3 regions of the Komagataeibacter diospyri genome follow, and region 1 is predicted to be linked to each of the others. Evidence: riboswitches for the same ligand, from Rfam matches in the RefSeq annotation. Region 1 holds a riboswitch; each other region holds the start of a gene.
The links. Region 1 has a riboswitch for cobalamin ahead of ACE2AA_RS10195 (CbtA family protein). Riboswitches for the same ligand answer to the same signal wherever they lie in the genome.

Region 1 (8,032 bases):
GTCGCGGTCCCATTTCACCATCTGGCGGCAGGCTTCCTGCAGCGACCAGCGGCCAATGGCCTCGATCTGCCCCGTATCTTCCGCCACCGCGATAAAGCGGGAAGGATAGATGTTGCCCAATGTCGGGTGATGCCACCGCGACAGGGCTTCCACCCCGTACAGGCCCCCGGTCATGGTTTCCACCTGCGGCTGGTAATGCAGCTTCAGCATGCCCCTGGCCAGAGAGTCCCGCAGGGCGGACCCCAGCATCAGCCGTTCCTGCGCCACCTGGTTCTTTTCGTGCCCGGCAAAGCGGTACAGGCCACGCCCGTCCTCTTTCGCCTGACGGGCGGCGGCATCGGCCAGGCTGAGCAGGGATTCACTGTCCGGCCCGTTTTCGGGGAACGTGCTGATGCCTACGCAGCAGGAAATACTCAGCGTGTTCTCACCGACCTGCAGGGGTTTGGCGATGGAATTGATCAGGTTTTCGGCAAACTGTTCCGCGCGCCTGTGCGAACAGTCGGGCACGACAATGATGAACTCGTCCCCGCCCGAACGGCTGACGATATATTCATCATTGACCAACGCGCGAATGCGGCGACCGATCTCGATCAGGAAACGGTCGGCGTTTACATGACCCAGCGCGTCGTTGATATCACGGAAGCGGTCGATATCCACCATGAACAGCGAGAACTGGCTATCACCGCCACGCATGATAAGGCGTTCGATGACATTATGCAGCGACGTACGGTTCAACAGCCCGGTCAGGCTGTCGAAATTGGATAGCTGGGCAATGTGCTGGCGCGTCTGGTTCTGTTCGATCGCCAGCGCGCAGAAGGGCATGCAGGTCGAAACCACCCGTTCGGGCCATGCCAGCGATGGCTCGTCATCACGCAGATACAGGGCGAACACACCCATGACCTGCCCCTTGCGGGAAATGATGGCGGACGAACAGCATCGCTCCAGCCCCAGCGAACGGGCGAGGGAGGAATAGCCATCCCACACCACGGTGTTGCTGCTGGCGGGATCACTGCGCAGCGCATCCATCTGTTCCGGCGTCAGCTGCATGCTGTCCAGCGCGGTACGGTAGCGGTTGGGCATGCCGGGGGAAGACGTGACGGAGACCTTGTGCGCGCCGTCAAACATCAGGAGGGCCGCCACACCGCCGGGCACGAAACTGTCCACGCGGCGGCACAGCTGGTCGCCCACTTCCTGCAGGGTGACATCGGATGCCAGCGACTGGAGCACTTCGTTCTGCAGGATCAGGATCCTGCGCTGGCGGCTCTGTTCCGTCACGTCCTTCATGACGGCGATGTAGTAGATCCTGCCTGCCTCACCCACCTGCACGCGGGAAATCGACAGTTCACCGCATACATATTCGCCGTTGGCGCGGCGGAATTCCACCTCACGCGATGTGCCGACAATCCGGCCTACGCCCGTCTCACGGTTACGGTCGATATAGCTGTCATGCAGCGCGCGGTCCGTCTGCGGCACAAGGCAGCTGACATTCTGTCCCATGACCTGTGCGCGCGGCAGGCCCCATATCCGTTCGGCCGCGGCATTGAAGAAGATGATGCGGTTATGCTCATCAATCACGACCATGGGATCAATGGCCTGCTCCATTGCGGACAGCAGGACATCGGCGCTTATCTTCGGCTGATCCACCGTAAACTCCAGAACGTTGGCACAACACATCGCGCCATGTGAGATCACTTTTCCTGATCGTGGCGGGTACGCCTGCGATACCACGCCGGGCAGACCAGCCCTACACGGCGGCAGACACCACCGGGACCGTCGATTGGGGGGTTACCCTACGGGGTAAGGAACAGGGAAAACATGACATGCCTCAATCTTGACACAAAGCCTTCAGTTCCGGCTCCGTTCAAGATCCTGCGGCAGCATGCCCGCCAGCGGGCGGCAGGCATACGCACTTTCGTTTTCCGGCTGGGGCCGGTTCTGGCGCAGTTCGGCGGCCCCGGCGGCCACCGCCCGCCATGCCGCCTGTGCCAGCGCCTTGCGACTGGGAAAATCATTGGGGTCCAACGGTGCATGCAGCAGCACGGTCGCACGCATCGAACGCCATTTGACCAGCTGCCACACATGCGGCCCCAGTTCCATATCACCATACCAGGCAAAGACCGGGCGACGTCCGCGGTTGACCGGCACGCCTTCCAGCTGGTCATACACCACCGATACCGGCTGGATCAGCGGCGTCATGCCGGGACGCGCCGCGATGGCTTCCGCCTCGCTTTCCGGTGCCGCCGGGGCCTTGCCCGGCGGCAGGCGCGGCGGCTTGGCAATGGCGAAAAAGGCCGACAGGAACGGCAGCACCCGCGACCCGTCGGACGACGTGCCTTCGGGGAACAGGATCAGGTTGTCGCCTTCCACCATCAGGCGGTGCAGCATTTCGTCCCGTTCCCGGCCTGTCGTGCTGCGCTGGCGGCTGACGAATATGGTCCGGCCAATACGCGAGACAAGTCCCATGATGGGCCAGCCCTCGATATCGCCCTTGGCTACGAAATTGGACGGCAGCACCGTTCCCAGCACCGGCACATCCAGCCATGACGAATGGTTGGACACATAGATTACCGGGCGTTCGCCATTCTGTCGCGCGCGCCTGCCACCCACGCCGCCGGCCCTGCGCCCCACAACGCGGATACGCAGCGACAGCAGCAGGCACAGCCCGCCCCAGACCATCCGCGTCCACCGGATCTTGGCCGTGCCGGGCACCAGCAGCAGCACCGCCTCGAACCCGACCGACAGTGGTACCCACACGGTAATGGCGGCCAGGCGGCCCACCCCGCGCACGGTCCGGGCACAGGCGCGTATGCGCCCCGATGGCAGGACCGTTGTGGTGGCGATGGCCCGTTCCGCAACCGACCCGGGCTGGGGCGCAATGACCGGACGGGCAGCGCGCGACGTGGACCGGGACACAGGCTGTGGAGAGCGACGCCGGATAAGGCGGCGGATGAAATCGGCGATCATGCGCCTATCCATAGCCCCACCTGATGGGACGCGACAATATGGCGAAAGCGTGCAAGGCACGGGACGTGTCCTGCACGCAACGACGCGGCATGCATCAACCCTTTCATCATACGGTCATATTATGGATGCATGAATATCCATGCGCGTCATGCGATCCGTTTGTCACATCTGTAATCCTTCCTGACTGGACCCATCGTGCATACCCGTCCATGTTGGGCCCCTATCCTTCAGGAGTTGTCCCTTATGTCCGCATGCAGCCGTCGCGGCCCCCTTGTTGCCGCCACGACCGCCCTCATCATCCTTGCAGCCATCCAGCCCGGCCCGACACGGGCGGCAGATGATGTGCTGAACGTGCTGACATGGTGCGACCATGAAGACCCGGAACTGCTCGGCCCTTTTGAACAGGCGAACAAGGTACGGGTCCATTTCAAGGATATCGACAGCACCGCCGCTGCACGGACCATCCTGCGCCAGTCGCAGGCAGGCGACTGGGACGTGGTGATCCTGGAGGAAACAGCCGCCCCGCAACTGGCCGCCGCCGGCCTGCTGGCGCCGCTGGACACAGCGGATTTCCCATCGGACGGCATTCCTGCCGCCATTGCCAATCCGGCAGGCGGTTCGTACCAGGGGCGGCTGTACTCGGTACCGGAAAAATACGGCTTCCACGCCGTCGCCTTCAATCAGGCCCATGTCAGCGCGCAGGACATGCAGGACATCAACGCGGTATGGCAGCCGCGTTATCACGGGCATATCGCAATTTATGACAGCTACCTGCCCATCCTGTCCTATATCGCCCTGGCGCTGGGACTTGATCCCGCGCATCTGACGGACGCCGACCTGCCCGCATTGCAGGACAGGCTTGTGGCCCTGCGCGCCAATGCAACACTGGTGGGCGATAGCGCCAGCGTGCAACAGGCGCTGGCCGATGGCGTGGTGGATATTGTCGTTGGCGGTGGCGCATGGACCACGGCGGGTGTTGGCGAAGGTGGCACGGTCAGTACGCCCACGGCACAACCCGATATCCCGAAACAGCGGCCGGACCTGACATTCACCCTGCCACGGCAGGGCGGTATCCGGTGGCAGCATGGCATCTCGATCATCGAAGCCTCGCAGCGCAAGGCACTGGCGCTGGCATTCGCGCAATACCTGCGCACGCCTGCGGCACAGGCACGGCTGGCAACGTCATCGTGTTTCTGGGGCATGCCCGCCAATACAGGCGCGCCGCTTGATGCGGACACGAAAGCCGCACTGCACTGGGACCAGCAGCCTGCCTATATCGCGGCAAGCCATTCCTTCCCCGTGCTGGATGAGGCCATGGACACCAAGCTGCACGCAATATGGGACAGGGTCATGAAGGACAACACCCCCACCGCCGCCCCGACGCCTGACAAAATGGGCGGAAAGAACGATGGGGATGATACGCCGGATCAGCCGTAACGCGGCGCACCGCGTCCCAGCAGCCGATCGGCCATCATGCCGAACACCAGCCCGAGGCCGCCCCACAGCACGATCTGCATGCCAAGGGCGGCTTCACGGAAGCGCCACAGCAGGGTAGCGGGGAAATTGTCCGGCACTTCATTGATGTCGGGCAGTGCCCATTGCAGCAGCGTCACCAGCACAACGAACACCGCCCCCCCACATAGCGTGGCACCCCAGTTGCCCAGGCGTACAGCCAGTGCGCGACCCGACAGGACCGCCAGCGTCAGAGCGCACAGCGAAAAGACAACCATTTCAAAATAGGCGGTCGTGCGCAGGCCAATGGTTTCCGGCTGCCCCACGGCGGGGGGATTGGCCGGGTATTTCAGGTCCGGCACCACCACCACGGCCAGAAACCCCGCCCCCGCCAGCAGCATGGACAGCATGCGCGGCGAAAAGCGGCCAATACGGCCGTACGCCAGCGAGAACACCAGCGCAAACAGCCCGCCATAGGCCGCGCCATACATAACGGCCGCCGTCAGCAGGCCAAGGGATGCCTGTACGCCCCGGCTGACCAGTTCGGGTTCCGGCGGTTCACCCGCCGCCGCATCCATGGCGGATTCAAAGGCGATGGCAAGGTTGACCTGCGGTTCGCCGAACACACGGGCGAACAGGAACGCAAGGGCAGCGGCGGCAATGCCAGCCAGCATGCCACGCAGCAGAAGGCGTCCGGCCATCAGGGCATATCCCGATGCATATGGGGAAAAATAAAGGACATGGGGTCAGATCTCCTGTCGGGAAAGCGCGTCCCGTAACGGAATGAAGCTCTATCCGCCGGGAGGTCTGACTTCCGCATGGGCTGCGGTGTACAGTGGCGCGACCGTGCCGGAATCCCACCGGCTTCTCCCCACGGATACGGAGAGACCAGTCAATACCGCGCAGAGAGCGCAAGTCAATGTTGCGGCCCTGAGGGCTACTTCAGAAGTCTATGTGAAATCATAAGAAGTTTTTGGTGAAGCTTTTTTCAAAAAGCTCCAGGAAACGCCGCCTTTCTGAAAAAGGCGGCACTCAAAAAACTTTTATCTTTATCAGGGCCTGTTGGGAATTATCTTGAATTGATGATTGCGCCAACGAGATAGATCATGGCTTCGAATGATCTGTCTGTTTTTTCGCTGCGCATGGCGATGCGCTTGAACTCCTTGAGCTTGCAGAAGAAGTTCTCAATGAGATGGCGTGCTTTGAACAGGGCCCCATCGAACGGGCGTCTGTCGAGGCGGTTTTTGCGCTGGGGAATGACCACACAGGCCCCTTGCGCGTGTAGGGCGTCCACGATCCAGTGGACGTCAAACGCTTTGTCAGCGAGAATCCCCTTGAAATCCGCCGGTTCGAGAAGGGGGGCAACCCCGACCGTGTCGTAATGCTGGCCAGGAATAAGCGTGAAGCGGACCAGATTGCCCAGGGCGTCGGTCATGGCGATGATCTTGGTCGACCACCCCGTCACACTGCGTCCTATCGCCTGATTCCGGGTCCCCCTTTTGCGCCCTGGCCGTGGCGATGAACCCGGACCACCGTACCGTCAATCATCGCGTATTCCATATCGGCATCGTCAGAGACAGCGTCAAAAAGCCGTTTGAAAACACCGGCTTTCATCCAGTCACTGTAGCGCGAGTAAACCGAGTTCCAATGTCCGAAATACGTCGGCAGATCCCGCCACGGACTGCCGGTCCGCGCTATCTATAAAACCGCTTCGATAAAGAGGCGGTTATCCTTCCCGCTGCGACCTCGATCCGTCTTCCTGCCAAGGCACAGCGGTTCCATTTTCGCCCATTGGGCATCCGTCAGTATGAAGCGATCCATATGGTCTTTGAAACACATCATGGCCCTTTAGAAAACTCAATTCCCAACAGCCCCCAATATTTTTTGGAAACAGGTCTTTACCGGGATGTGGCGGGCAGCGTGACCTTGCTGGCATTACCTTGCGCCGCGTGCCACTGCTTCAGCGCCCCCAGCGTCCCGCTGACATGTCCCTTGGGCGACAGGGCGCTATAGGCGTAAATCACCTTGCCATCCGGGGCAATGACATAGGACGTGCGGCTGGCGCGGTTCACCAGCGGCAGGCGGCTGTCATACATCTTTGCAATCTGGCCCTTCGGGTCGGTCGCGACGGGGAAGCGGCCATGACCTTCGCTTACGGAAAAACGGTCGAGGGTTGGCATGTCATCGGTGGAAACACCAATGACCGTGGCACCAAGCGCCTTGTACTGATCCATGGCGTTGGCGAAATCATGCGCCTCCATGGTACAGCCACGGGTAAAGGCAGCGGGATAGAAATACAGCACTACGGGTCCCTGACGCAGCGCATCGGCCAGCCGGAAATCGAACTCGCTGCCATTCGTGGTAGCCTGCGCATTGAACATGGGGGCCTGGCTGCCTACCGGCAGGGCCGCGCGCGCGGAGGAAAAACAGACAAAGCCGGCAAACGCCATGACACCGACCAGCGGCAGGCACAGCCCCGGCAGGGACCAGCGTGAACGCCTGTAAAAATACCTCATGTATCCTCATCACCCTGTGGGACAGGGTTTATGCCATCATGTGGTTGGCGGCAGAATCTGGCATCCTGATCCACCCAGTCGCTGACAGACCTGCTGGGCCGCTTCGTGCGACAGGCCGGTCAGCCTTGCACGATAGACATGACCGCGCGCCGATGCAACGGTTGCAACCTGCGTATGCACGCCACTGAACGAAACCTTCGCCCGTGCCTGCCCCGCCGCATGCTCCGCCTGCCCGATCGATCCATAAGCACCGACCTGCACCACCCAGTCATGACTGTTTGCCATACTGATGACGCCGGGGCGGGTTCCGGCCGCGGCCATCGGGGCCAGTCCATTCTGTTCCCGGGCACTCCATGCCGCGCGCACTGCGGCAGCCTCAGGCGATGGCGTATCAGCCGCAGCCCCGCGCGGCACGGATGCCAGAAGCTGGCGGCCACGGCTCCGGCCGCCACGCGCATTCTGCGCCGCCTGCGCGCGGGCAAGGGCGCGCGCCTGCACCAGCAGGTCGGCCTGTGAACGGTTGACCGGGCTGCTGCCCGCGATCCGTGGCCCGATGGAAGCGACGTAATCGCGCGTTTCCTTGGGCAGGGTATGGTAACGGTCAAGGAAATCATCCAGTCGTCCCGGCCCGCTATTATAGGCGGCAAGGAAACCGGGGGAGCCGTAAATGTCGTACATTTCACGAATATAGGCCGTGCCCGCCTCGATATTGTCATGCGGGTCATAGGCGTCAGGGCCAAGGTTGTAGCGCGCCCGCATTATATCGTAGGTCGGCGGCATAAGCTGCATCAGTCCCATGGCGCCCGGCAGTGAGGTCACGAACTGGCCATTATGGTAAAGCTGGCCCCCCGACTCGCGCCGCATGACCTCACGAATCCAGACGCTGGGCACATCGAAACGCTGCGCGGCCTCGTTGATATAAGGCCCCCAGGGGTCTTCCGGCGGCCCTGGCGGGGTATAGTTGGCGTGGGCACGGGCACGATAGGACTCGGCCTCGTGAATGATCTGCTCCTCGCTCATTTCAGAAGAAGGATTATGAGCGCAGGCGGCCAGCATGCCCGCGAACCCCAGCGCCAGCCATCGCAGTGACCGACGCCTGG
Region 2 (8,032 bases), 1.5 Mb from region 1:
TGCTGATCTACCTGCTGATCGTCATCAATTTCCAGAGCTGGACCGACCCGTGCATTGTCGTCCTGGCGCTGCCCGGCGCGCTGGCGGGCATATGCTGGATGCTGTTTGCAACGCAGACGCCGTTATCCGTTCCCGCACTGACGGGGGCGATCATGTGCATGGGGGTGGCGACGGCCAATTCCATCCTTGTCATCACTTTCTGCCGTGAACAGCTGGCGGAACATGGCGACGCCGTCCGCGCGGCGCTGGCGGCAGGGCGCACGCGGCTGCGACCCGTCATCATGACGGCGCTGGCCATGGTCATAGGCATGCTGCCCATGGCGCTGGGACTGGGGGAAGGGGGCGAACAGAACGCGCCGCTGGGCCGCGCCGTGATCGGCGGGCTGATATTCGCCACCTGTGCATCGCTGTTCTTCGTGCCGACGCTGTTCGCCATCATCTATGATCGCCGCGCGCGTCATGCGGCGGATGGGGCGCATGCCCATGCCTGATGCTGCGGTCATGCCGCAGTCAGGGCACAAGCCCCGCCTGCGCTGGATCATTATCGGGGCTGCATGCATTTTCGGCATCATCCTTGTGGTGGGAACGCTCGCCCGTATCCATGCCCGCCACCGGCTGCATGCCAGCAACGTGGCGGCGCTGGTGCCCAGTGTCACCGTCGTGCATCCCGGCGGGAAGGCCACTGATACGCTGGTCCTGCCCGCCATCCTGCAGGCATGGTACAGCGCGCCCGTTTATGCACGCACCAATGGCTACCTGCGGCAATGGTATGTCGATATCGGGGACAGGGTGACGGCAGGCCAGCTGCTGGCGGAAATCGATACGCCCGATGTTGACCTGCAGCTTGCCGGGGCGCGGGCGGCGCTGGGTACCCGGACGGCGCAGCGTGACCTTGCGCGTATTACATCGCGCCGGTGGGATCGGCTGAACGCGCAGAATGCGGTATCCCAGCAGGAAACGGACGAGCGTCGGGGCAACCTTGCGGCCAGCGAGGCAACGCGCCATGAAGCGGCAGCCGATGTCGAACGGCTTGAAACGCTTTCGGCCTTCAAGCGTATCATCGCCCCCTTTGCCGGTGTGGTGACCAGCCGCGCCACCGATATCGGGGCGCTGATCGTGGCGGGCACGGCCGCCAGCCAGCCGCTTTTTACCGTATCGGACGTGGCCCGGCTGCGGCTGTACGTGCGGGTGCCGCAGGCCTATGCCGCGCGCATGCGGGAGGGTTTTGATGCGCATTTTACGGTGCCGGATTATCACAACCGGCAGTTTGATGCCCACCTGATCCATTCCTCGGACGCGGTTGATTCCCAGTCTGGCACCATGCTGGTCCAGCTGGTCTATGACAATGCGGAAGCCCTGCTCAAACCCGGCGCGTATGCCCAGATTGCCTTCACGTTTCACGGCCCCGGCCCACAGGCACCGCCCAGCGTGCGCATTCCCGCCAGCAGCCTGCTGTTCCGCCGGGACGGGACCACCGTGGCGGTGGTGGATGGACGCAACCATGTCAGGATACGGCCCGTCTCGATCCTGATCGATTTCGGGACGGAGCTTGAGGTCACGGGCGTGGCACCACAGGACAGGGTCATTACCAACCCGCCGGATGATATCGGGGATGGTGACCCCGTCAGACCGCGCGAGGGCGGACATGGCGCCTGACTGGCGTGTGGGGGTCATGCTCCTCATGTCCCTGCTGTGCGGGTGCAACCTGGCCCCGCGGTACAGGAAACCGGCATTACCCGATATTCCCGCCACATTCAGGGAAACCGGGCCATGGACCCCGGCACGGCCCGCGGACGCCATGCAACGTGGCGCGTGGTGGACGGTCATGGGCAATGACGACCTGAACCGTCTGGAAGACGGGATCGAACACGGCAGCCCGCAACTGGCGGCGGCCGTGGCGCGGTATGATCAGGCGCGTGCCCTTGTCCGTCGCGCGCGGGCCGAATTCTTTCCCCAGATCGACGCGACCGCCAGCGCACAACGCGAACGTGCGCTGTTTCCCGCCACGGGCAATTATTACGAATACCGGGATTACGCATCCGGTGGCACCGTATCGTGGGAGCCGGACATCTGGGGACGCATCCGTAATCTGGTCAGGGCGGCGCGGGCCAATGCGCAGGCAGGTGCGGCGGATCTGGCAGCGGTCCGGCTCAGTCTGGAAGGGGAACTGGGAGATGACTATTTCCAGTTGCGCGGGCTGGATGCGCGCATCAACCTGCTGCGGCAGACCATGGCGGCCTATGAGGCGGCGCTGGACCTGACCACGAAGCGTTTTGTCGGTGGGGCAGCGAATGAACTGGATGTCGGCCGCGCCCGGACCCAGCTGACCACGACCCAGTCCCGGCTTGAACAGCAGGTGGCCGACCGTGCCCTGATCGAACACGCCATTGCCGTGCTGATCGGTGCGCAGCCTTCGACCTTTTCCATCCCGTCCGCCACCGACCTTCCGCCCGTGCCGGTCATTCCCGTCACGGCCCCGTCCACACTGCTGGAACGCCGGCCGGATGTGGCGGTGGCGGAACGGCATATGGCTGCCGCGAATGCGCGGATCGGAGTCGCGAGGGCTGCATTTTTTCCCAATATCACGCTGGGCGCGAACGCAGGTTCGGAAACCACGACCAGCGCCCTTGCATCGGCCGGGACGGGTATATGGGCGCTGGGTCCGGCGCTGGCGACACTGGCCATATTTGATGGTGGTCGGCGGTTCGCCAACCTGGCCGTAACCCATGCGGAATATGCGCAGGCGGCTGCGGATTACCGGCAGGCGGCGCTGAACGCATTCCGCGAGGTGGAAGACCAGCTGGCCCTGCTGAACCATCTGGCGAACGCCGCCGCACGGCAGGATGAGGCGGTGAGTGCCGCCACACGTACCGACCATCTGGCAACCGTCCAGTATCGGGAAGGGGCAGTGGATTACCTTCAGGTCGTCATCGCCCAGACGGCTGAACTGCAGGCACGCGAAGATCTGATTACGGTCAATACGCGACGCCTTGTCAGCGGGATCGACCTTGTCCGCGCCATGGGGGGCGGGTGGCTGAACAGGTGATACTGCCCGCCGTCAGGGAAAACAGGCGGATTTCCGCCGGGTATTACGGGGCTGGGAATATTTTTTAAAAACATATCTCGATATATCTTGACGTAAGATATATCGGAACGTATATCGGTAAGCATGAAACACAGAAACAGACACGCAGGCGGTCGTAACCGCCAGACTTTCTCCCCCGAAGGCATGGCCGGTGGGGGGGAACCCCGCCGCCATCATGGTCGCGGTGGACATCATGGTGGTGGTCGCCGGGGCGGCCGTCACCGGCTGTTCGATTATGGCGAGATGCGGCTTCTGGTCCTCTCGCTGATCGCGGAGAAGCCGACCTACGGCTACGAACTGATCCGCATGATCGAGGAAAAGTTCGGTGGCAGCTACGCCCCCAGCCCCGGCGTGATTTACCCCACGCTGACCTGGCTGGATGAAGCGGGTTACGCCCGGATTGTCGAAGCTGATGGCCGCAAGAACTACCACATTACGCCGGAAGGCGAGGCGTTCCTGAACGCCAGTCGCGCGGCCCTTGATGAAATCCTGTCCCGCGCCGCGACAGGTGCGGCAGAGGGCAGGGGCGGCAGGAAGAATGTTCCGATGCCGGTCATGCGGGGCATGGAAAACCTGCGCACGGCGCTGCGCCTGCGGCTGCGTAACGGTGGCCTTGATACGGATGCCGAGGAAAAGATCGCCGCCCTGCTGGATGACGCCGCCCGGGCGATCGGGCAGGTCTGAAACCTGTATTGTCCTGGCCGGGTAATCATCAGGTTAGGAAATACTTCCCATAATCCTGCCATGTATTAGGTCTGTTCCGTACAGGAAGACATGGCGTGATTTATGAGTGATCCAGTGCAGGCCACTCAGTTTCCAGAATATACAGCGATATCTGGAATATTTTCCGGAATAATCCTGCCTCATAAATCCTGATGATTTTTGCGCAGGATATTCCTGATGCTTTTTGTTACATCATCCGGCCTTACATTTTTTGTCATATGACACAATGTTTAAACGGTCGAATTAAAGGATATCATATTATGAAGCGTTCCATTCTTTTCGCACTTGCTCTTGGCGCCTCCCTCCCGCTGGCAGCACATGCCCAGTCCGGGGACTGGAATCAGGGTGGTGAACAGGGCGAACATGGTGGTCGTGGTGGCCATGGCCATCACGGTGGTCGCCATGGCGGCGGCGAAGGCGGCCAGGGTGGCGATTCCCAGGGCGGTGACCGCAACGGTGGCGAGCGTGGTGATCGCGGCGGTGAAGGCCGTGGCGAAGGTCGTGGTGACCGCAACGGTGGCTCTGGCGAGCGTGGCGGCTGGGGCGAACATGGCAACCGCGGCGGCGACAGCCAGAACGGCAACCGTGGTGGCGACAGCCAGAATGGCGGCTGGGGTGAACACGGCGGCGGTGGTCGCGGTGGTGACCACAACGGCGGCTGGAACCAGAACAACAGCTCCAACTGATTTCCGCCCCACAACGGAAGGCCCGGCTTATTGCCGGGCCTTTTTTTATTATGGGCAGGCGTAATCATATCGCACCCATGAAAAGAAATAAGACAGGGAACGGGACCATGCCAACAAGACGGGATTTCATGGGGGGCATGGGTCTTGGCGCGCTTGTGGCGCTGGGTGCGGTTCCTGTACATGCCGCCATGGCCGCGAAGCCTGCTTTTCGTGCAGGAAGCGGGCGGGCGGATATCGTGTTTCCGGCCAGCCAGTTTCCCATTGACGGGTTTACCGGGCAGCATGATCCGCTGGCCGTGCGTGTCCTGCTGCTTGATGACGGGACAACACGGCTTGCCATTGTCGTGGTGGACCTGACATCCATCTTTGATGACCTGATAACCGCGATCAAGGCCACCGTGACGGATGTCGCAGGCATTGCTGCCCCCAATATCATTGTCAGCGCCAGCCACACCTTTTCAGCGCCGCATGTATTCGCGGCGGGGCAGACGCCACCGGGTACGGATATGAAGGCCAATGCCGCTGCATGGCAGGCAGTCATACAGGCCGCGCGTCAGGCCGCGACGCGGGCCTTTGCAATGCGACAGCCCGCGCGTCTGGGCGCGGGCGTGGGGACAAGCCGGGTCAGCGTGAACCGTGATGTGTGGACACCGTATGGATGGTGGCTGGGCGCGGATGACGCGGGCGATACGGACCCGACCGTAAGCGTGCTGCGCATTGACCGGCTGGATGGCAGGCCGCTGGCGGTCATGACGAATTTTGCCGTGCAGTCCTCGGTCATGGACGGGTCCGTATCCAGCACGGGCAGCAGGCTCATGACGGCGGATCTTGCCGGTGCTGCGATGCGGCATGTCGAGGCGCAGTACGGCCCTGACGCGACTGCCCTGTTCGTGGTGGGGGCGGCAGGCGATCAGGCACCCTATCTTCAGGCCAGCCGTCCCGTCGTGAATGCGGATGGACAGGCAGGCCGGATTGACATTCACGAAGCCGGCTTCGCGATTGTTGACCTGCTGGGCGCGCGCCTTGGCGCACAGATCGTCGATGTGGCGGGGAAGATCAGGACTGCCGATATGCCGACACTCGACATCCGGCGTGAAAACATACAGGTGGCGTCGCAGGCATTCCCGCCACGGACGGGTCGCGCCACGGGGCCTGTCACCACTTTTGCCTATACGGCCGGGTCACCGGTTTCGCTGCCGGTCGTGCTGGTCCGTATTGGCGACCTGGCGCTGGTGGGCGTGCGGCCGGAACTGGCGGCCAGCCTTGGTGCACGGATCCGCGACCATTCGCCCTTTGCGCATACCATGGTGGCGACTATGATCGATGGCGGGGCCAAATACATGCCCGATGCGCGGAGCTATGACCGCTATACCTACGAAGCGCGGAGTTCGTCCTTTGCCAAAGGGGCAGGGGAAGCGGCCTGTGCGCAGATCGCGGCGCTGCTGAAGCAGGCCCGGCCCGCCACCCGCTAACGGCTGCCAGCGGGCATGGGGCGCGGGACCATCCGGGTTGACAGGACCGCCCCGCACGATCAGAACCATGCCGACGGTTCCCCCTGCGGGGGGATTAAAAGGGAACGGAGTGCGGGTTACGATCCAATGCTCCGGCTGTCCCCGCAACTGTAAGCGGTATGTCCTTGCATTACCGGATGTCATGGTCCGGGCCACTGGAGACTGCGGTTTTCCGGGAAGGTTGTGCAGGATGCCACGCCGTGAGCCAGGAGACCTGCCGTCATGATGGTTGCGACCGGGAACTGTCGGGCGGGGTGTCCTGACGGTGTGGTGTCACGGGCCTTCCTGCGGATCGGAAGCCGTGTGGCGACACGCTCTCGTGGCAACGATGATGTGACCGCGAGACCTGAATTCCATGATCCTTTTTCGGAATCTGCTGATTGCTTCCACCACACTGGTAACAATGGGCGCCTGTGTGGCGCGCGCCGATGATCTGTCCAGACGGGACACACCGCAAAAGCAGCCCGCCAACCAGTATGCTGTCCAGAACAGGAAATCGAAAGCTGTTGTTTCGCTGGACAACACGGGCCTTCCTGAACTGATCAGCGTCAGTGCCGCCCGTCGGTCGACAAAGGTGGATGATATCGGCACCAGCATGACCATCATCACCGAAAAACAGATCCAGACCCAGCAGCGGCGCAGCCTGACTGATATCCTTGCACGCCAGCCGGGCCTGAACGTGGTGCAGACGGGTGGCCCGGGTGGTACCTCGTCCATTTTCATGCGTGGCAATAACGCCAACGAGGTCAAGGTCCGCCTTGATGGCATGGATATCAACGACGGCAGTTCCTCGACCGGCATGTTTGACGCGGGCGCGTTCGTGACCGATGGCATGGGCCGGATCGAGATCCTGCGCGGTCCGCAGAGCGGCCTGTACGGCGCGGACGCCATGGCCGGCGTCATCGATATCACCACAGCGCAGGGGCAGGGACGATTCAGGCCGTTCGTCCGGATCGAAGGCGGGGGGTATGGGACATTCAACCAGACATTCGGCGCGCGCGGCAGCAGGGGGCGATTTCATTATAATGTGGAATTCTCCCATTACCGCATGGACGGCTTCCATAATATTCCGTCCTATATCGAACGCTACTACGGCGCGGACCGGCAGCAGCGCCATGAAGGCAACCGGAATGACAACCGTGGCGTCAATATCCGGCTGGGTTATGATGTCACCCATAATTTTGACCTGGGACTTACGGCGCGGCTGATACAGGACAACAATCATTCCTATTCGGTGTATGACCTGCAGAGCGAAAATCTGTACGGGGATAAAGGCGTGCGGGAACAGACCACCCAGAACGAGGCCATCGTGCGCGGCACGGCGCATCTTGTGTCGTTCCATGGACTGTTCGATCAGGTGCTTGGCCTTGGTTACATGACCAACCGCAACCGCTGGACGGAAACGGGCACAGCTTACGGCAGTCCGATCAGTCCCGACCCTGATTATTACCGTTCCAGCCGGATGAAGGTGGACTGGCACGGCACGTTCAATTTACGGCAGTATGGACAGCTTCTGATCGGGGCCGAACATTTCCACGATACGTTCAATACCAGCCATACGGCGTCCAGCATGTGGGACAGCGGATATGATACATCCGCCAGCATGGATACGACCGCAGGCTACGGGCAGTATCAGGGCAACTGGCACCATATCCTGTATGGCGCGGCCAATATCCGTTACGACGCCAATTCGCGTTATGGCAACCATGTGACATGGCGCGTGGCCCCCGCGATCCATGTGCCGGGAACCGGGACCATCATCAAGGCCAGTGCCGGTTCGGGTTTTCATGGTCCATCGCTGTACCAGCTATTCGCCAGCCAGGTGGGGGCCGGTTATTCCGAAAAAGGCAATCCGGACCTGAAGGCGGAACAACTGGTCGGTTACGATGCAGGGGTGGAGCAGAAGCTGCTGCATGATCGCCTGAATTTTGGCGCGACATGGTATGACAGCCGCGTCCGGAATCTGATCCAGTCCTCGCTTTCGATTGATTCGGCATACGACTATAATTACTCCTATGCCAATGTGG
Region 3 (8,032 bases), 510 kb from region 1:
AGCACGACTGCGGCCCCCGCCATGCGGGCGGCCAGTGCGTCGGGCTGGCGCTGTCCCTCCCGCTCGCCGCCATAGGTCCACGCCGACCCATCCAGCCATGCCTGACCCAGATCGTCCCGCGTCGTCCACGCACCACGCGCCAGCGGGTCTTCCACTCCCGTGCCGTAACTGCCCGGTGCCGCGCCAAACATGCGCGCGGTCGCGGTCTGTAACGCAGTTCCCTCCAGTCCCATTGCCTGTGCTGCCAGCGGGTTGAGGTCGGGGGATTCGAAGCCGCGTGCGGCAACAGCCTGCACCGCCTGTTCAAACAGGGCGATCTGTCCCGGAAAGGCATCACGGAACAGCCCTGACAGGCGCAGCGTCACATCCACGCGCGGGCGATCAAGTTCGGCCATCGGGATGATCTCGATCCCTGTCACCCGTCCCGATGCGCCATCCCATATCGGGCGTACCCCCATCAGCAGCAGCGCAAGGGCCAGGTCCTCGCCCCCCGTGCGCAGGCTGGCCGATCCCCACAGGTCGATGACAAGGCTGCGCAGCGGTTCGCCCTGATCCTGCAGGTGCCCTTCCAGCAGCAGCGTCGCCGTACGCTGCGCCAGCACCATGGCGGATCGGGTGGGAATGGCGCGCGGGTCCATGGCGTACAGGTTGCGCCCCGTGGGCAGCACGTCGGCCCGGCCACGCGTGGGCGCGCCCGCAGGTCCCGCCGCGACAGACCGCCCGTCAAGGGCCGCCAGCAGTGCCCTGCTTTCCGCCGCACCACAGGCCAGCAGCCGGGTGGTGATGGCGTCTGTTCCCACTCCGCCGCATGAGCGTGCAATGGCCTGCACCAGTTCTGGCGCGCGCGGCGGCGTGCTGCCGAATACGTGCAGCCCGTCGCGGATCTGCAGGTCCTTGACATCACATAGATAGGCATCGAGCCGCGCGAGGGCTTCGTCCTCGTCATCCGTGCGGGTTACGCCGGACTCGTTCAGCAGCCCGAGACTGTCCGCGCGTTGCAGGATTTCCCCGCGCAGGATTGCGCCCCGCCTGCGGTCCAGTCCGTCCGCTGCGGCATATTCGTCAATCAGGCGTTCAAGGTCGCCCGTATCGGCCCCCGCTGTTCCAACGGGCACAATGGGGGGGGTCATGTGACCGATCGTAACCGCCCCCAGCCTGCGCCGGGATGCCGCAGCTTCGCCAGGGTTGTTGACGATGAAGGGATAGATGACCGGCATTCCCCCCACCAGCACCGATGGCCAGCACATGGCCGAAGGGGCCGCCGCCTTGCCGGGCAGCCATTCCAGCGTGCCATGCGTGCCCAGATGCACCATGGCGTCCAGCCCGCATTCATGGCGCAGCCACAGATAGAACGCGACATAGGCATGCCGGGGGGGCGTATCGGGATCGTGGTACCCCCCGTGCCGGTCGGTCGTGGCCCCGCGATCGGGCTGCAACGCCATGAGGATATGCCCCACGTGGACATGGCGCAGGTGGAACCGGCCATCCATTACGGTGGGATCATCCTCTGGCGTGCCCCAGCAGGCGGCCAGCGCGTCCTGAAGTGCTGCAGGCAGCGCTGTCAGCCACTGGCGATAGGTGGCGACGGAAACGAAGGGCCGTGCCGGGGCACGCGCCAGCATGCGGGCCAGTGTATCCGCCGTGGGCAGGGCGCTATCGCCCGTATCGTAACCGGCATTGCGCAGCAGGCGCAGGATATGTTCAAGGCTTGCGAAACTGTCCAGCCCCACGGCATGCGCCGCCTGCCCCGTGGGCGCACCCTGCGCGCCGGGGTAGTCGGACAGGATGATCCCGACCCGTCGCGTGGCGGGCGGTTCATGTCCCAGCCGCGCCCAGCCCACCGCGCGCGCGCAGGTCAGATCTATGCCATCGGGATAGGGTTCATGCCGCGCTGGCAGGCCGGGAGCAGTTTCTTCCTTGAAGGAAATGGGGCAGGCGGGAATGCGGCCATCCAGTTCGGGCAGCACCACCTGCATCGCCAGGTCGGCCTGCGACAGTCCGCGTACGCTGTCGCGCCATACGGTATGGGGAATGCCCGGCTGGTGCACCTGCAGCACCGGCACGCCCGCAAGGTCCAGCGGGGAACTGCCGTCTTCTCCCGTGCGGGCGGAAAAGAAGGTGGCGTTTATGATGACATCCGGTGGGGCCTGCGCCAGCCGCGCGGCTACGAGGCGGGCGGAATCGGGGTTCTTGAGCGACGTGACATAAACAAGGTCCGCCCCCATGCCGCGGCGTGCAAGGCGGGCTGCAAGCTGCGTGATGGGCGCGATATCCCCCGCCAGCAGGTGCGCGCGGTAGAACACCACCATGGCCCGCAGCGGCAGGGCCGGGTCGGCTGCGTGCAGTAATTCGGCCGGTGGCAGGGGGACGGGGGCGGCACCATCATCCGGTCCACGTCCGGCCAGATGCGCCATAAGCCGCAGGGCGGCTTCCATATTGGCCATCCCCCCGGTGCGCAGCAGCGCATCAAGGCGGGCGCGCATGGCTTCCGGCACGGTGGAAAGATTGGCAAGGCGGGGGTCATCGCGCCCGTCACCCGCCACGAAGGCCAGCGGAATTCCGGCCTGCCGGCAGGCACGGGACAGTTCTTCCGCCCCGTAGCGCCAGTATTCCACGCCGCCGAGCAGCCGGACCACCACGCAGCGCGATTCCATGATCGTGTCGGCCACGTACAGGTCGATCGACATGGGGTGCAGCAGGCGCGACAGCGTGGCCATGCGCAGGGTTGCACTCGGCGCATCCTGCGCCGCGTGGGCTGCGTTCAGGCACAGAAGGTCACTGTCCGAAAAGGACAGGAACACGATATCCGCCGGGGCGTGCCCCAGGTCTTCAGCCTGTTCGCCGTCCTCCAGCGTGCGGACTTCACGTGCAAGCAGGTGCATGGTGGCGCCCCGTTTTCCGCTGGCCTGCCGTCTAGCCCTGCGCCAGGGCAGCGGTAATGGCGGACTGATCCATGCCCTTCTGTCCAATGACCACAAGGCTGCCCGTGCGCGGCGCGTCAGGGGACAGGGCGCGGTCGAACTGGTGGCGGAAACGGCTGCCAACGCCCTGCACCGCAAGGCGCATCGCCTTGCCGCGCACGGTGGCGTAGCCCTTCATGCGCAGGATGTCATGCTGTTCGGCCAGCGTTTTCAGGCGGGCAATGAAGCCTTCTACGCTGTCCTGTTCGGGAATGGAGGCGACGAAGCTTTCAAAATCATCATGCTCGTGCTCGCCGCCTTCGGCATCGTGGTGTGACGGGCGGGCGTCAAGGTCGTCTTCCGCCGCAGCGTCAAGGCCCAGCAGGATGGCAGGGTCCACCTGTCCATCGGTTGCACGCACCACTTTCACCACGCGCGGGATCTCGGCGCGGATGGAGGCTTCCACCGCATCGGCCTGTGCCGGGGTCATGAGGTCGGTCTTGTTCAGCATCACAAGGTCGGCGGACAGCAACTGGTCTTCGTACACTTCCGCCAGTGGATTGTCGTGGTCCAGCGACGGGTCGGCCGCCTGCTGGCGGGCGACTTCCGCCGGGTCATCGGCAAAGCGGCCGGCAGCCACGGCGGGGCCGTCCACGACCGTGACCACACCATCGACCGTCATGCGGGTGCGGATGGTGGGCCAGCCAAACGCCTTGAGCAGCGGCTTGGGCAGCGCCAGTCCTGATGTCTCGATCACGATATGGTCGGGGGCTGCTTCACGGTCCAGCAGGGCTTCCATGGTGGGCAGGAAGTCGTCGGCCACCGTGCAGCACAGGCAGCCATTGGTCAGTTCCACAATGTCCTCGTCCCGGCATCCTTCCACGCCACACGCGCGCAGCGTGTCGCCATCAATGCCCAGCGTGCCGAATTCGTTGACCACTATGGCGATGCGCCGGCCTTTCGCATTGGCCAGGACATGGCGCAGCAGTGTGGTCTTGCCTGCCCCCAGAAAACCGGTGATGACGGTAACGGGCACCTTGGCGCGGGCCGTGTTGGATGGGGTCATGGCGATCAGGCTCCAGGAAAAAGGGTGGCAGGAAAACGGCCGCGTACCATGTCCGACAGGCTGGCAGGGCGGCGGGACGGCATGACGGTACCGCTGCGTGAAGCGCCGTAAGCGGCGACATAGGTCATGAGGTCAGCGGCCTTTTCCGGGCCAAGGTTGGCCAGCAGCCAGCCCCATTTGCCCGGCATGGCCACCACGGCAGTGCAGCCATCGTTACAGGCGGCGAGGCAACTGACTTCATGCACGACGACCTGCGGGTTGCCTGATGCCAGTACATGCATGGCGTCATGCAACTGGCGCCCCGGCGGGTTGTCGGACGCGGGCAGGCCACGGCGGCACGTCACGCAGACATGCAGGTGAACGGGGCCAGCCTCCATGGGATCGGGTGATGCGGGAATGCTCATGATGGTCCGTGCCCTTTCGCGGCGTTGCTGCGCACGGGCAGCGGTGGGCGGGGTGCACGGTCATGGCCCTGCGACCTGCGTACGGGCAGGGCGGTGGCCTGTCGCGTGCCGGGCACCCCGCCGGCCATGCGATTGAATCTCGGTCCTGTTTGTCCGCCTGCGGACGGACATGATGGCAGGTCTCCTGGCTTGTGGCGGAGGGTGCTGGGGTCAGCGTCCTCGATCCCGGCGGCCTTCCCGGTCCCGATCACGGGAACCAGTGGCGCATGCTGGCCCGCAATGGGCGGACCAGGCCGGGAAACAGCCACCTACAGTTGCGGGGGCAGCGACGGAATTGCCGGTATGGCGCACCGTCTTCCCTATTCTCCCCCAACAGGGGGACCATCACTGGCGGATTTAGACGATCGGTCCCGGCGCTGTCAAAAAAACCGGGGCCGTCGCGCATGTCATGCGGTCATGGCAGTGGTGCGCCACTGACGGCCACGCGCCATGCCGTATGGCGCGTCAGGTGCGTCCGGGTCAGGGGGGCGATATCCAGACGGACCAGCATTGCCGCTGTGCCGCCAAGGGCGGCCACCACGATGGCCCGTACAACCGTGGCATCGGCCAGCACTGCCATGCGTGCGGGCGCAGATGGCAGGGCTTCAAGCCACCGCGTCACGCGCTGCAGGTGTGCAGCCCGGCTTTCCCCACCCGGCGGGGCGAAACCGGTATCGGCAACCCAGCGCGCAAGAGCGGCGGCAGGCAGGTCTTTTAGTGACTGTCCCTGCCATGCGCCCATATCCGGGGCGCGCAGGGCTGGTTCGGACAAGGTGTTGCGTGTGTCTGGGGCTGGCATGGTGGGGGGCAGCAGGATCTGTTCGGCGTCCTCGACATGTCGCGCAAGGTCGGCGGGTAGCGGGCATGTCTCGTCATGCAGTGGAAAAATGCCATGGCGCACGCAGTCGGGGGCAGGCAGTGCAATACAGGTCAGGGTCTGGTTCATGCCATGCGGCCCTGCGTGTGGGGAAGGGGTGGGATATGCAAGGGAATGATTGACCTTCCACGTCAATTTTGAAAACATGGACCCAGATCCGGTTATGGGAAGGGCGGCCTGACATGGTGCGTCCCCTGCATGCTGCTCCGGGTCGCACGAGATCCATGGAGTTACCAGTATGAGCCAAGATACATCCGTTCTGTCCAGCGCCGCGATCGCTGCGCCGCAGGTTTCCATCCCGGTTCGCGACCTGCTGCCGTGGGGTGTGTTCGGGCTGGTTCTGGCGTCGCTGCTGATCTATTTCGTGGGCGCCGAGCAGGGTGCGACTTCCCTTATTTCCGGACATTACGTGCATGAATTCGTACATGATGGCCGCCATCTGCTGGGTTTCCCCTGTCACTGAACGGCCTGCGTGCCGATACGGCGCGACGGTGAATGAAGGACGGCATGCCCCGGCGGGTATGCCGTTTTTTATTGGGTGTGTTCGAGGGGCTGTTTCCTGAAACCGGATCAGGAAATGCTGCCTTTGTAAAAAACGCTGCGCCCGCAAATTCCATTTTTCCCGCCAGGTATGCTGATCAGCCCATGTTGATGACAGTCCGTCCCCGGATGTGACCGGCAAGGATGCGCGGCGCGATGCCGATGGCATCAGCCAGGGGGGCGTCATGCAGCATGTTTTCCAGGCGCACGGGATCGATATCGCGCGCAAGGCGCGTCCATGCGGTCATGCGGCGTGGGCGCGGGCACATCACGCTATCGATTCCCTGCAGGCGTATGCCGCGCAGGATGAAAGGCGCCACTGTCAGCGGCAGCGTCAGTCCGCCCGCCAGTCCGCAGGCCGCCACCGTGCCACCGTGCTGGATGGAAGCGCACATGGCGGCCAGTGTCTCACCCCCCACCACGTCGATTCCCCCCGCCCAGCGTGCGGTTTCCAGTGCCTTGCCCGTGGGGCTGAGTGTATCGCGTGGCAGCACCTCCGCTGCACCCAGCCCGGTCAGGTAGGCATGGAGCTGTGGCCGCCCGGTTACCGCCGCCACCTGATACCCCAGCTGCGCCAGCAGCATGATGGCCATGCCCCCCACGCCGCCGCCTGCGCCATTGACGATAACGGGGCCACTGGCAGGGGTCAGGCCGCCGTCCTCCAGGGCCATGACACACAGCATGGCGGTAAAGCCCGCCGTGCCGATTCCCATGGCCTGCCGTGCGGTCAGCCCGGCAGGCTGTGGCAGCAGCCACCGCCCCGGCAGGCGCGCCATGCGGGCAAGCCCGCCCCAGTGCCGTTCCCCCAGTCCCCAGCCAGTGGCCAGCACCCGGTCGCCCGGGCGGTGGACCGGATCATCGGAATGCAGCACGCGTCCCGCCAGGTCGATGCCCGGGATCATGGGAAACTGCCGCACCACCGGCGCGCCACGGGTCATGGCCAGCGCGTCCTTGTAGTTCAGGCTGGAATGGTCGATTTCCACCGTTACGTCGCCTTCGGGCAGGCGCGTGGGATCGACCTGCTCCAGCCGGGTCGTGACCACGCCATCCGCGCGGCTGATCATGAGGGCGTCGAACATGCTGGCAGTCTTCCGTGATGATGAAGGAAAAAATGGAACGCTGAACCGCGTTCAATGCAGTTTTCATGCCCGATTTAGGTCTATCTTCCTATGTGCAACTACGTGATTTCGCATGATCGTGAAGCAGCGTGTTCAGAAAAACCGTTGATTATACAAAATGATTTTACAATGGCGATCAGCCGGGACTCATGTCGCGCATGTCATCTGGCCGCGGCATGTGCGCTGACATGAAAAAGTGCAGGTCTGGTGTGACCTTCCCACGCTTCCCGCCGGGGGGACGGTGTGGTGTGCTGCTTTTTCAGCCATTATTGCACAGGCAGGAGGCATGCCGATGTCCGACGTCACAGTTTCTTCCTTTCCCGCCCTGTCTTCCATGAATGCGCTGTGGCAGGCGCGGTATGGCACCCGGCCGCCGCCCAGCCCCCTGCCGGAAAGCCCGGTGGCGCGCAGCCTCATGACCCATCGTTCCGTTCGCGCCTTCAGCCCCGCGATACTTCCCGATGGCGTAGTGGAAGCGGCGGTGGCGGCGGCGCAGTCGGCCTCGACATCATGCAACCTGCAGGCATGGAGCGTGATCGCCGTGCGTGACGCTGGCCGCCGTGCCCGGCTGGCGAAGATCGCGGGGGACCAGGATTTCATCGCACAGGCGCCACTGTTCCTGGCGTGGATTGCCGACCTGTCGCGGCTGGAGCATGTGGGCCAGGCGGAGGGCCGCACATTACCGGGGGTGGACTGTCTGGATACCTTCCTGGGCGCGGTGATGGATACTGCTTTCGCCGCGCAGAATGCAGCGGCCACGTTCGAATCCTACGGTCTGGGAATCGTGTATGTGGGGGCGGTGCGCAACCAGCCCGAAGCCATCGCCGCGGAACTGGGCCTGCCAGCGCGCACGTTTGCGGTATTCGGCATGAGTGTTGGCTACCCCGACCGCAAGAAGCCAACTGCCATCCGCACCCGCCTGCCGCAGCATGCCGTCCTGCATTCCGAGCGGTATGATCCTGATGCCGCCAGTGACCGCGCCACCATTGCCGCGTATGATGAACGTCTTGCCGCCGCGCGCGCGGCACAGGGGCAACCCGCGCGGGGATGGAGCGAAAGTGTTATGGCGCGGTTGGGTGATGTGAAGG

Region 2: it holds a riboswitch for cobalamin, as region 1 does, so the genes downstream of both, ACE2AA_RS02965 (TonB-dependent receptor plug domain-containing protein) here and ACE2AA_RS10195 (CbtA family protein) in region 1, are expected to answer to the same signal.
Region 3: it holds a riboswitch for cobalamin, as region 1 does, so the genes downstream of both, ACE2AA_RS12555 (DUF1636 domain-containing protein) here and ACE2AA_RS10195 (CbtA family protein) in region 1, are expected to answer to the same signal.

The regions. Positions count from the first base shown of each region.
Region 1 covers NZ_CP171836.1:2,168,999-2,177,030, forward strand. Annotated here, with positions in the region: gene ACE2AA_RS10180 (EAL domain-containing protein) at 1-1,674, opposite strand, end outside; gene ACE2AA_RS10185 (lysophospholipid acyltransferase family protein) at 1,846-2,964, opposite strand; gene ACE2AA_RS10190 (extracellular solute-binding protein) at 3,208-4,401, shown strand; gene ACE2AA_RS10195 (CbtA family protein) at 4,392-5,117, opposite strand; cobalamin riboswitch at 5,144-5,323, opposite strand; partial or broken gene ACE2AA_RS10200 (IS5 family transposase) at 5,486-6,237, opposite strand; gene ACE2AA_RS10205 (peroxiredoxin) at 6,315-6,932, opposite strand; gene ACE2AA_RS10210 (transglycosylase SLT domain-containing protein) at 6,969-8,032, opposite strand, start outside.
Region 2 covers NZ_CP171836.1:644,169-652,200, forward strand. Annotated here, with positions in the region: gene ACE2AA_RS02935 (efflux RND transporter permease subunit) at 1-491, shown strand, start outside; gene ACE2AA_RS02940 (efflux RND transporter periplasmic adaptor subunit) at 484-1,656, shown strand; gene ACE2AA_RS02945 (efflux transporter outer membrane subunit) at 1,613-3,046, shown strand; gene ACE2AA_RS02950 (PadR family transcriptional regulator) at 3,170-3,769, shown strand; gene ACE2AA_RS02955 (hypothetical protein) at 4,069-4,494, shown strand; gene ACE2AA_RS02960 (neutral/alkaline non-lysosomal ceramidase N-terminal domain-containing protein) at 4,602-5,966, shown strand; cobalamin riboswitch at 6,024-6,242, shown strand; gene ACE2AA_RS02965 (TonB-dependent receptor plug domain-containing protein) at 6,361-8,032, shown strand, end outside.
Region 3 covers NZ_CP171836.1:2,677,398-2,685,429, forward strand. Annotated here, with positions in the region: gene cobN (cobaltochelatase subunit CobN) at 1-2,882, opposite strand, end outside; gene cobW (cobalamin biosynthesis protein CobW) at 2,914-3,966, opposite strand; gene ACE2AA_RS12555 (DUF1636 domain-containing protein) at 3,972-4,370, opposite strand; cobalamin riboswitch at 4,527-4,771, opposite strand; gene ACE2AA_RS12560 (histidine phosphatase family protein) at 4,825-5,433, opposite strand; gene ACE2AA_RS12565 (CbtB domain-containing protein) at 5,525-5,749, shown strand; gene ACE2AA_RS12570 (MDR family oxidoreductase) at 5,925-6,905, opposite strand; gene ACE2AA_RS12575 (nitroreductase family protein) at 7,237-8,032, shown strand, end outside.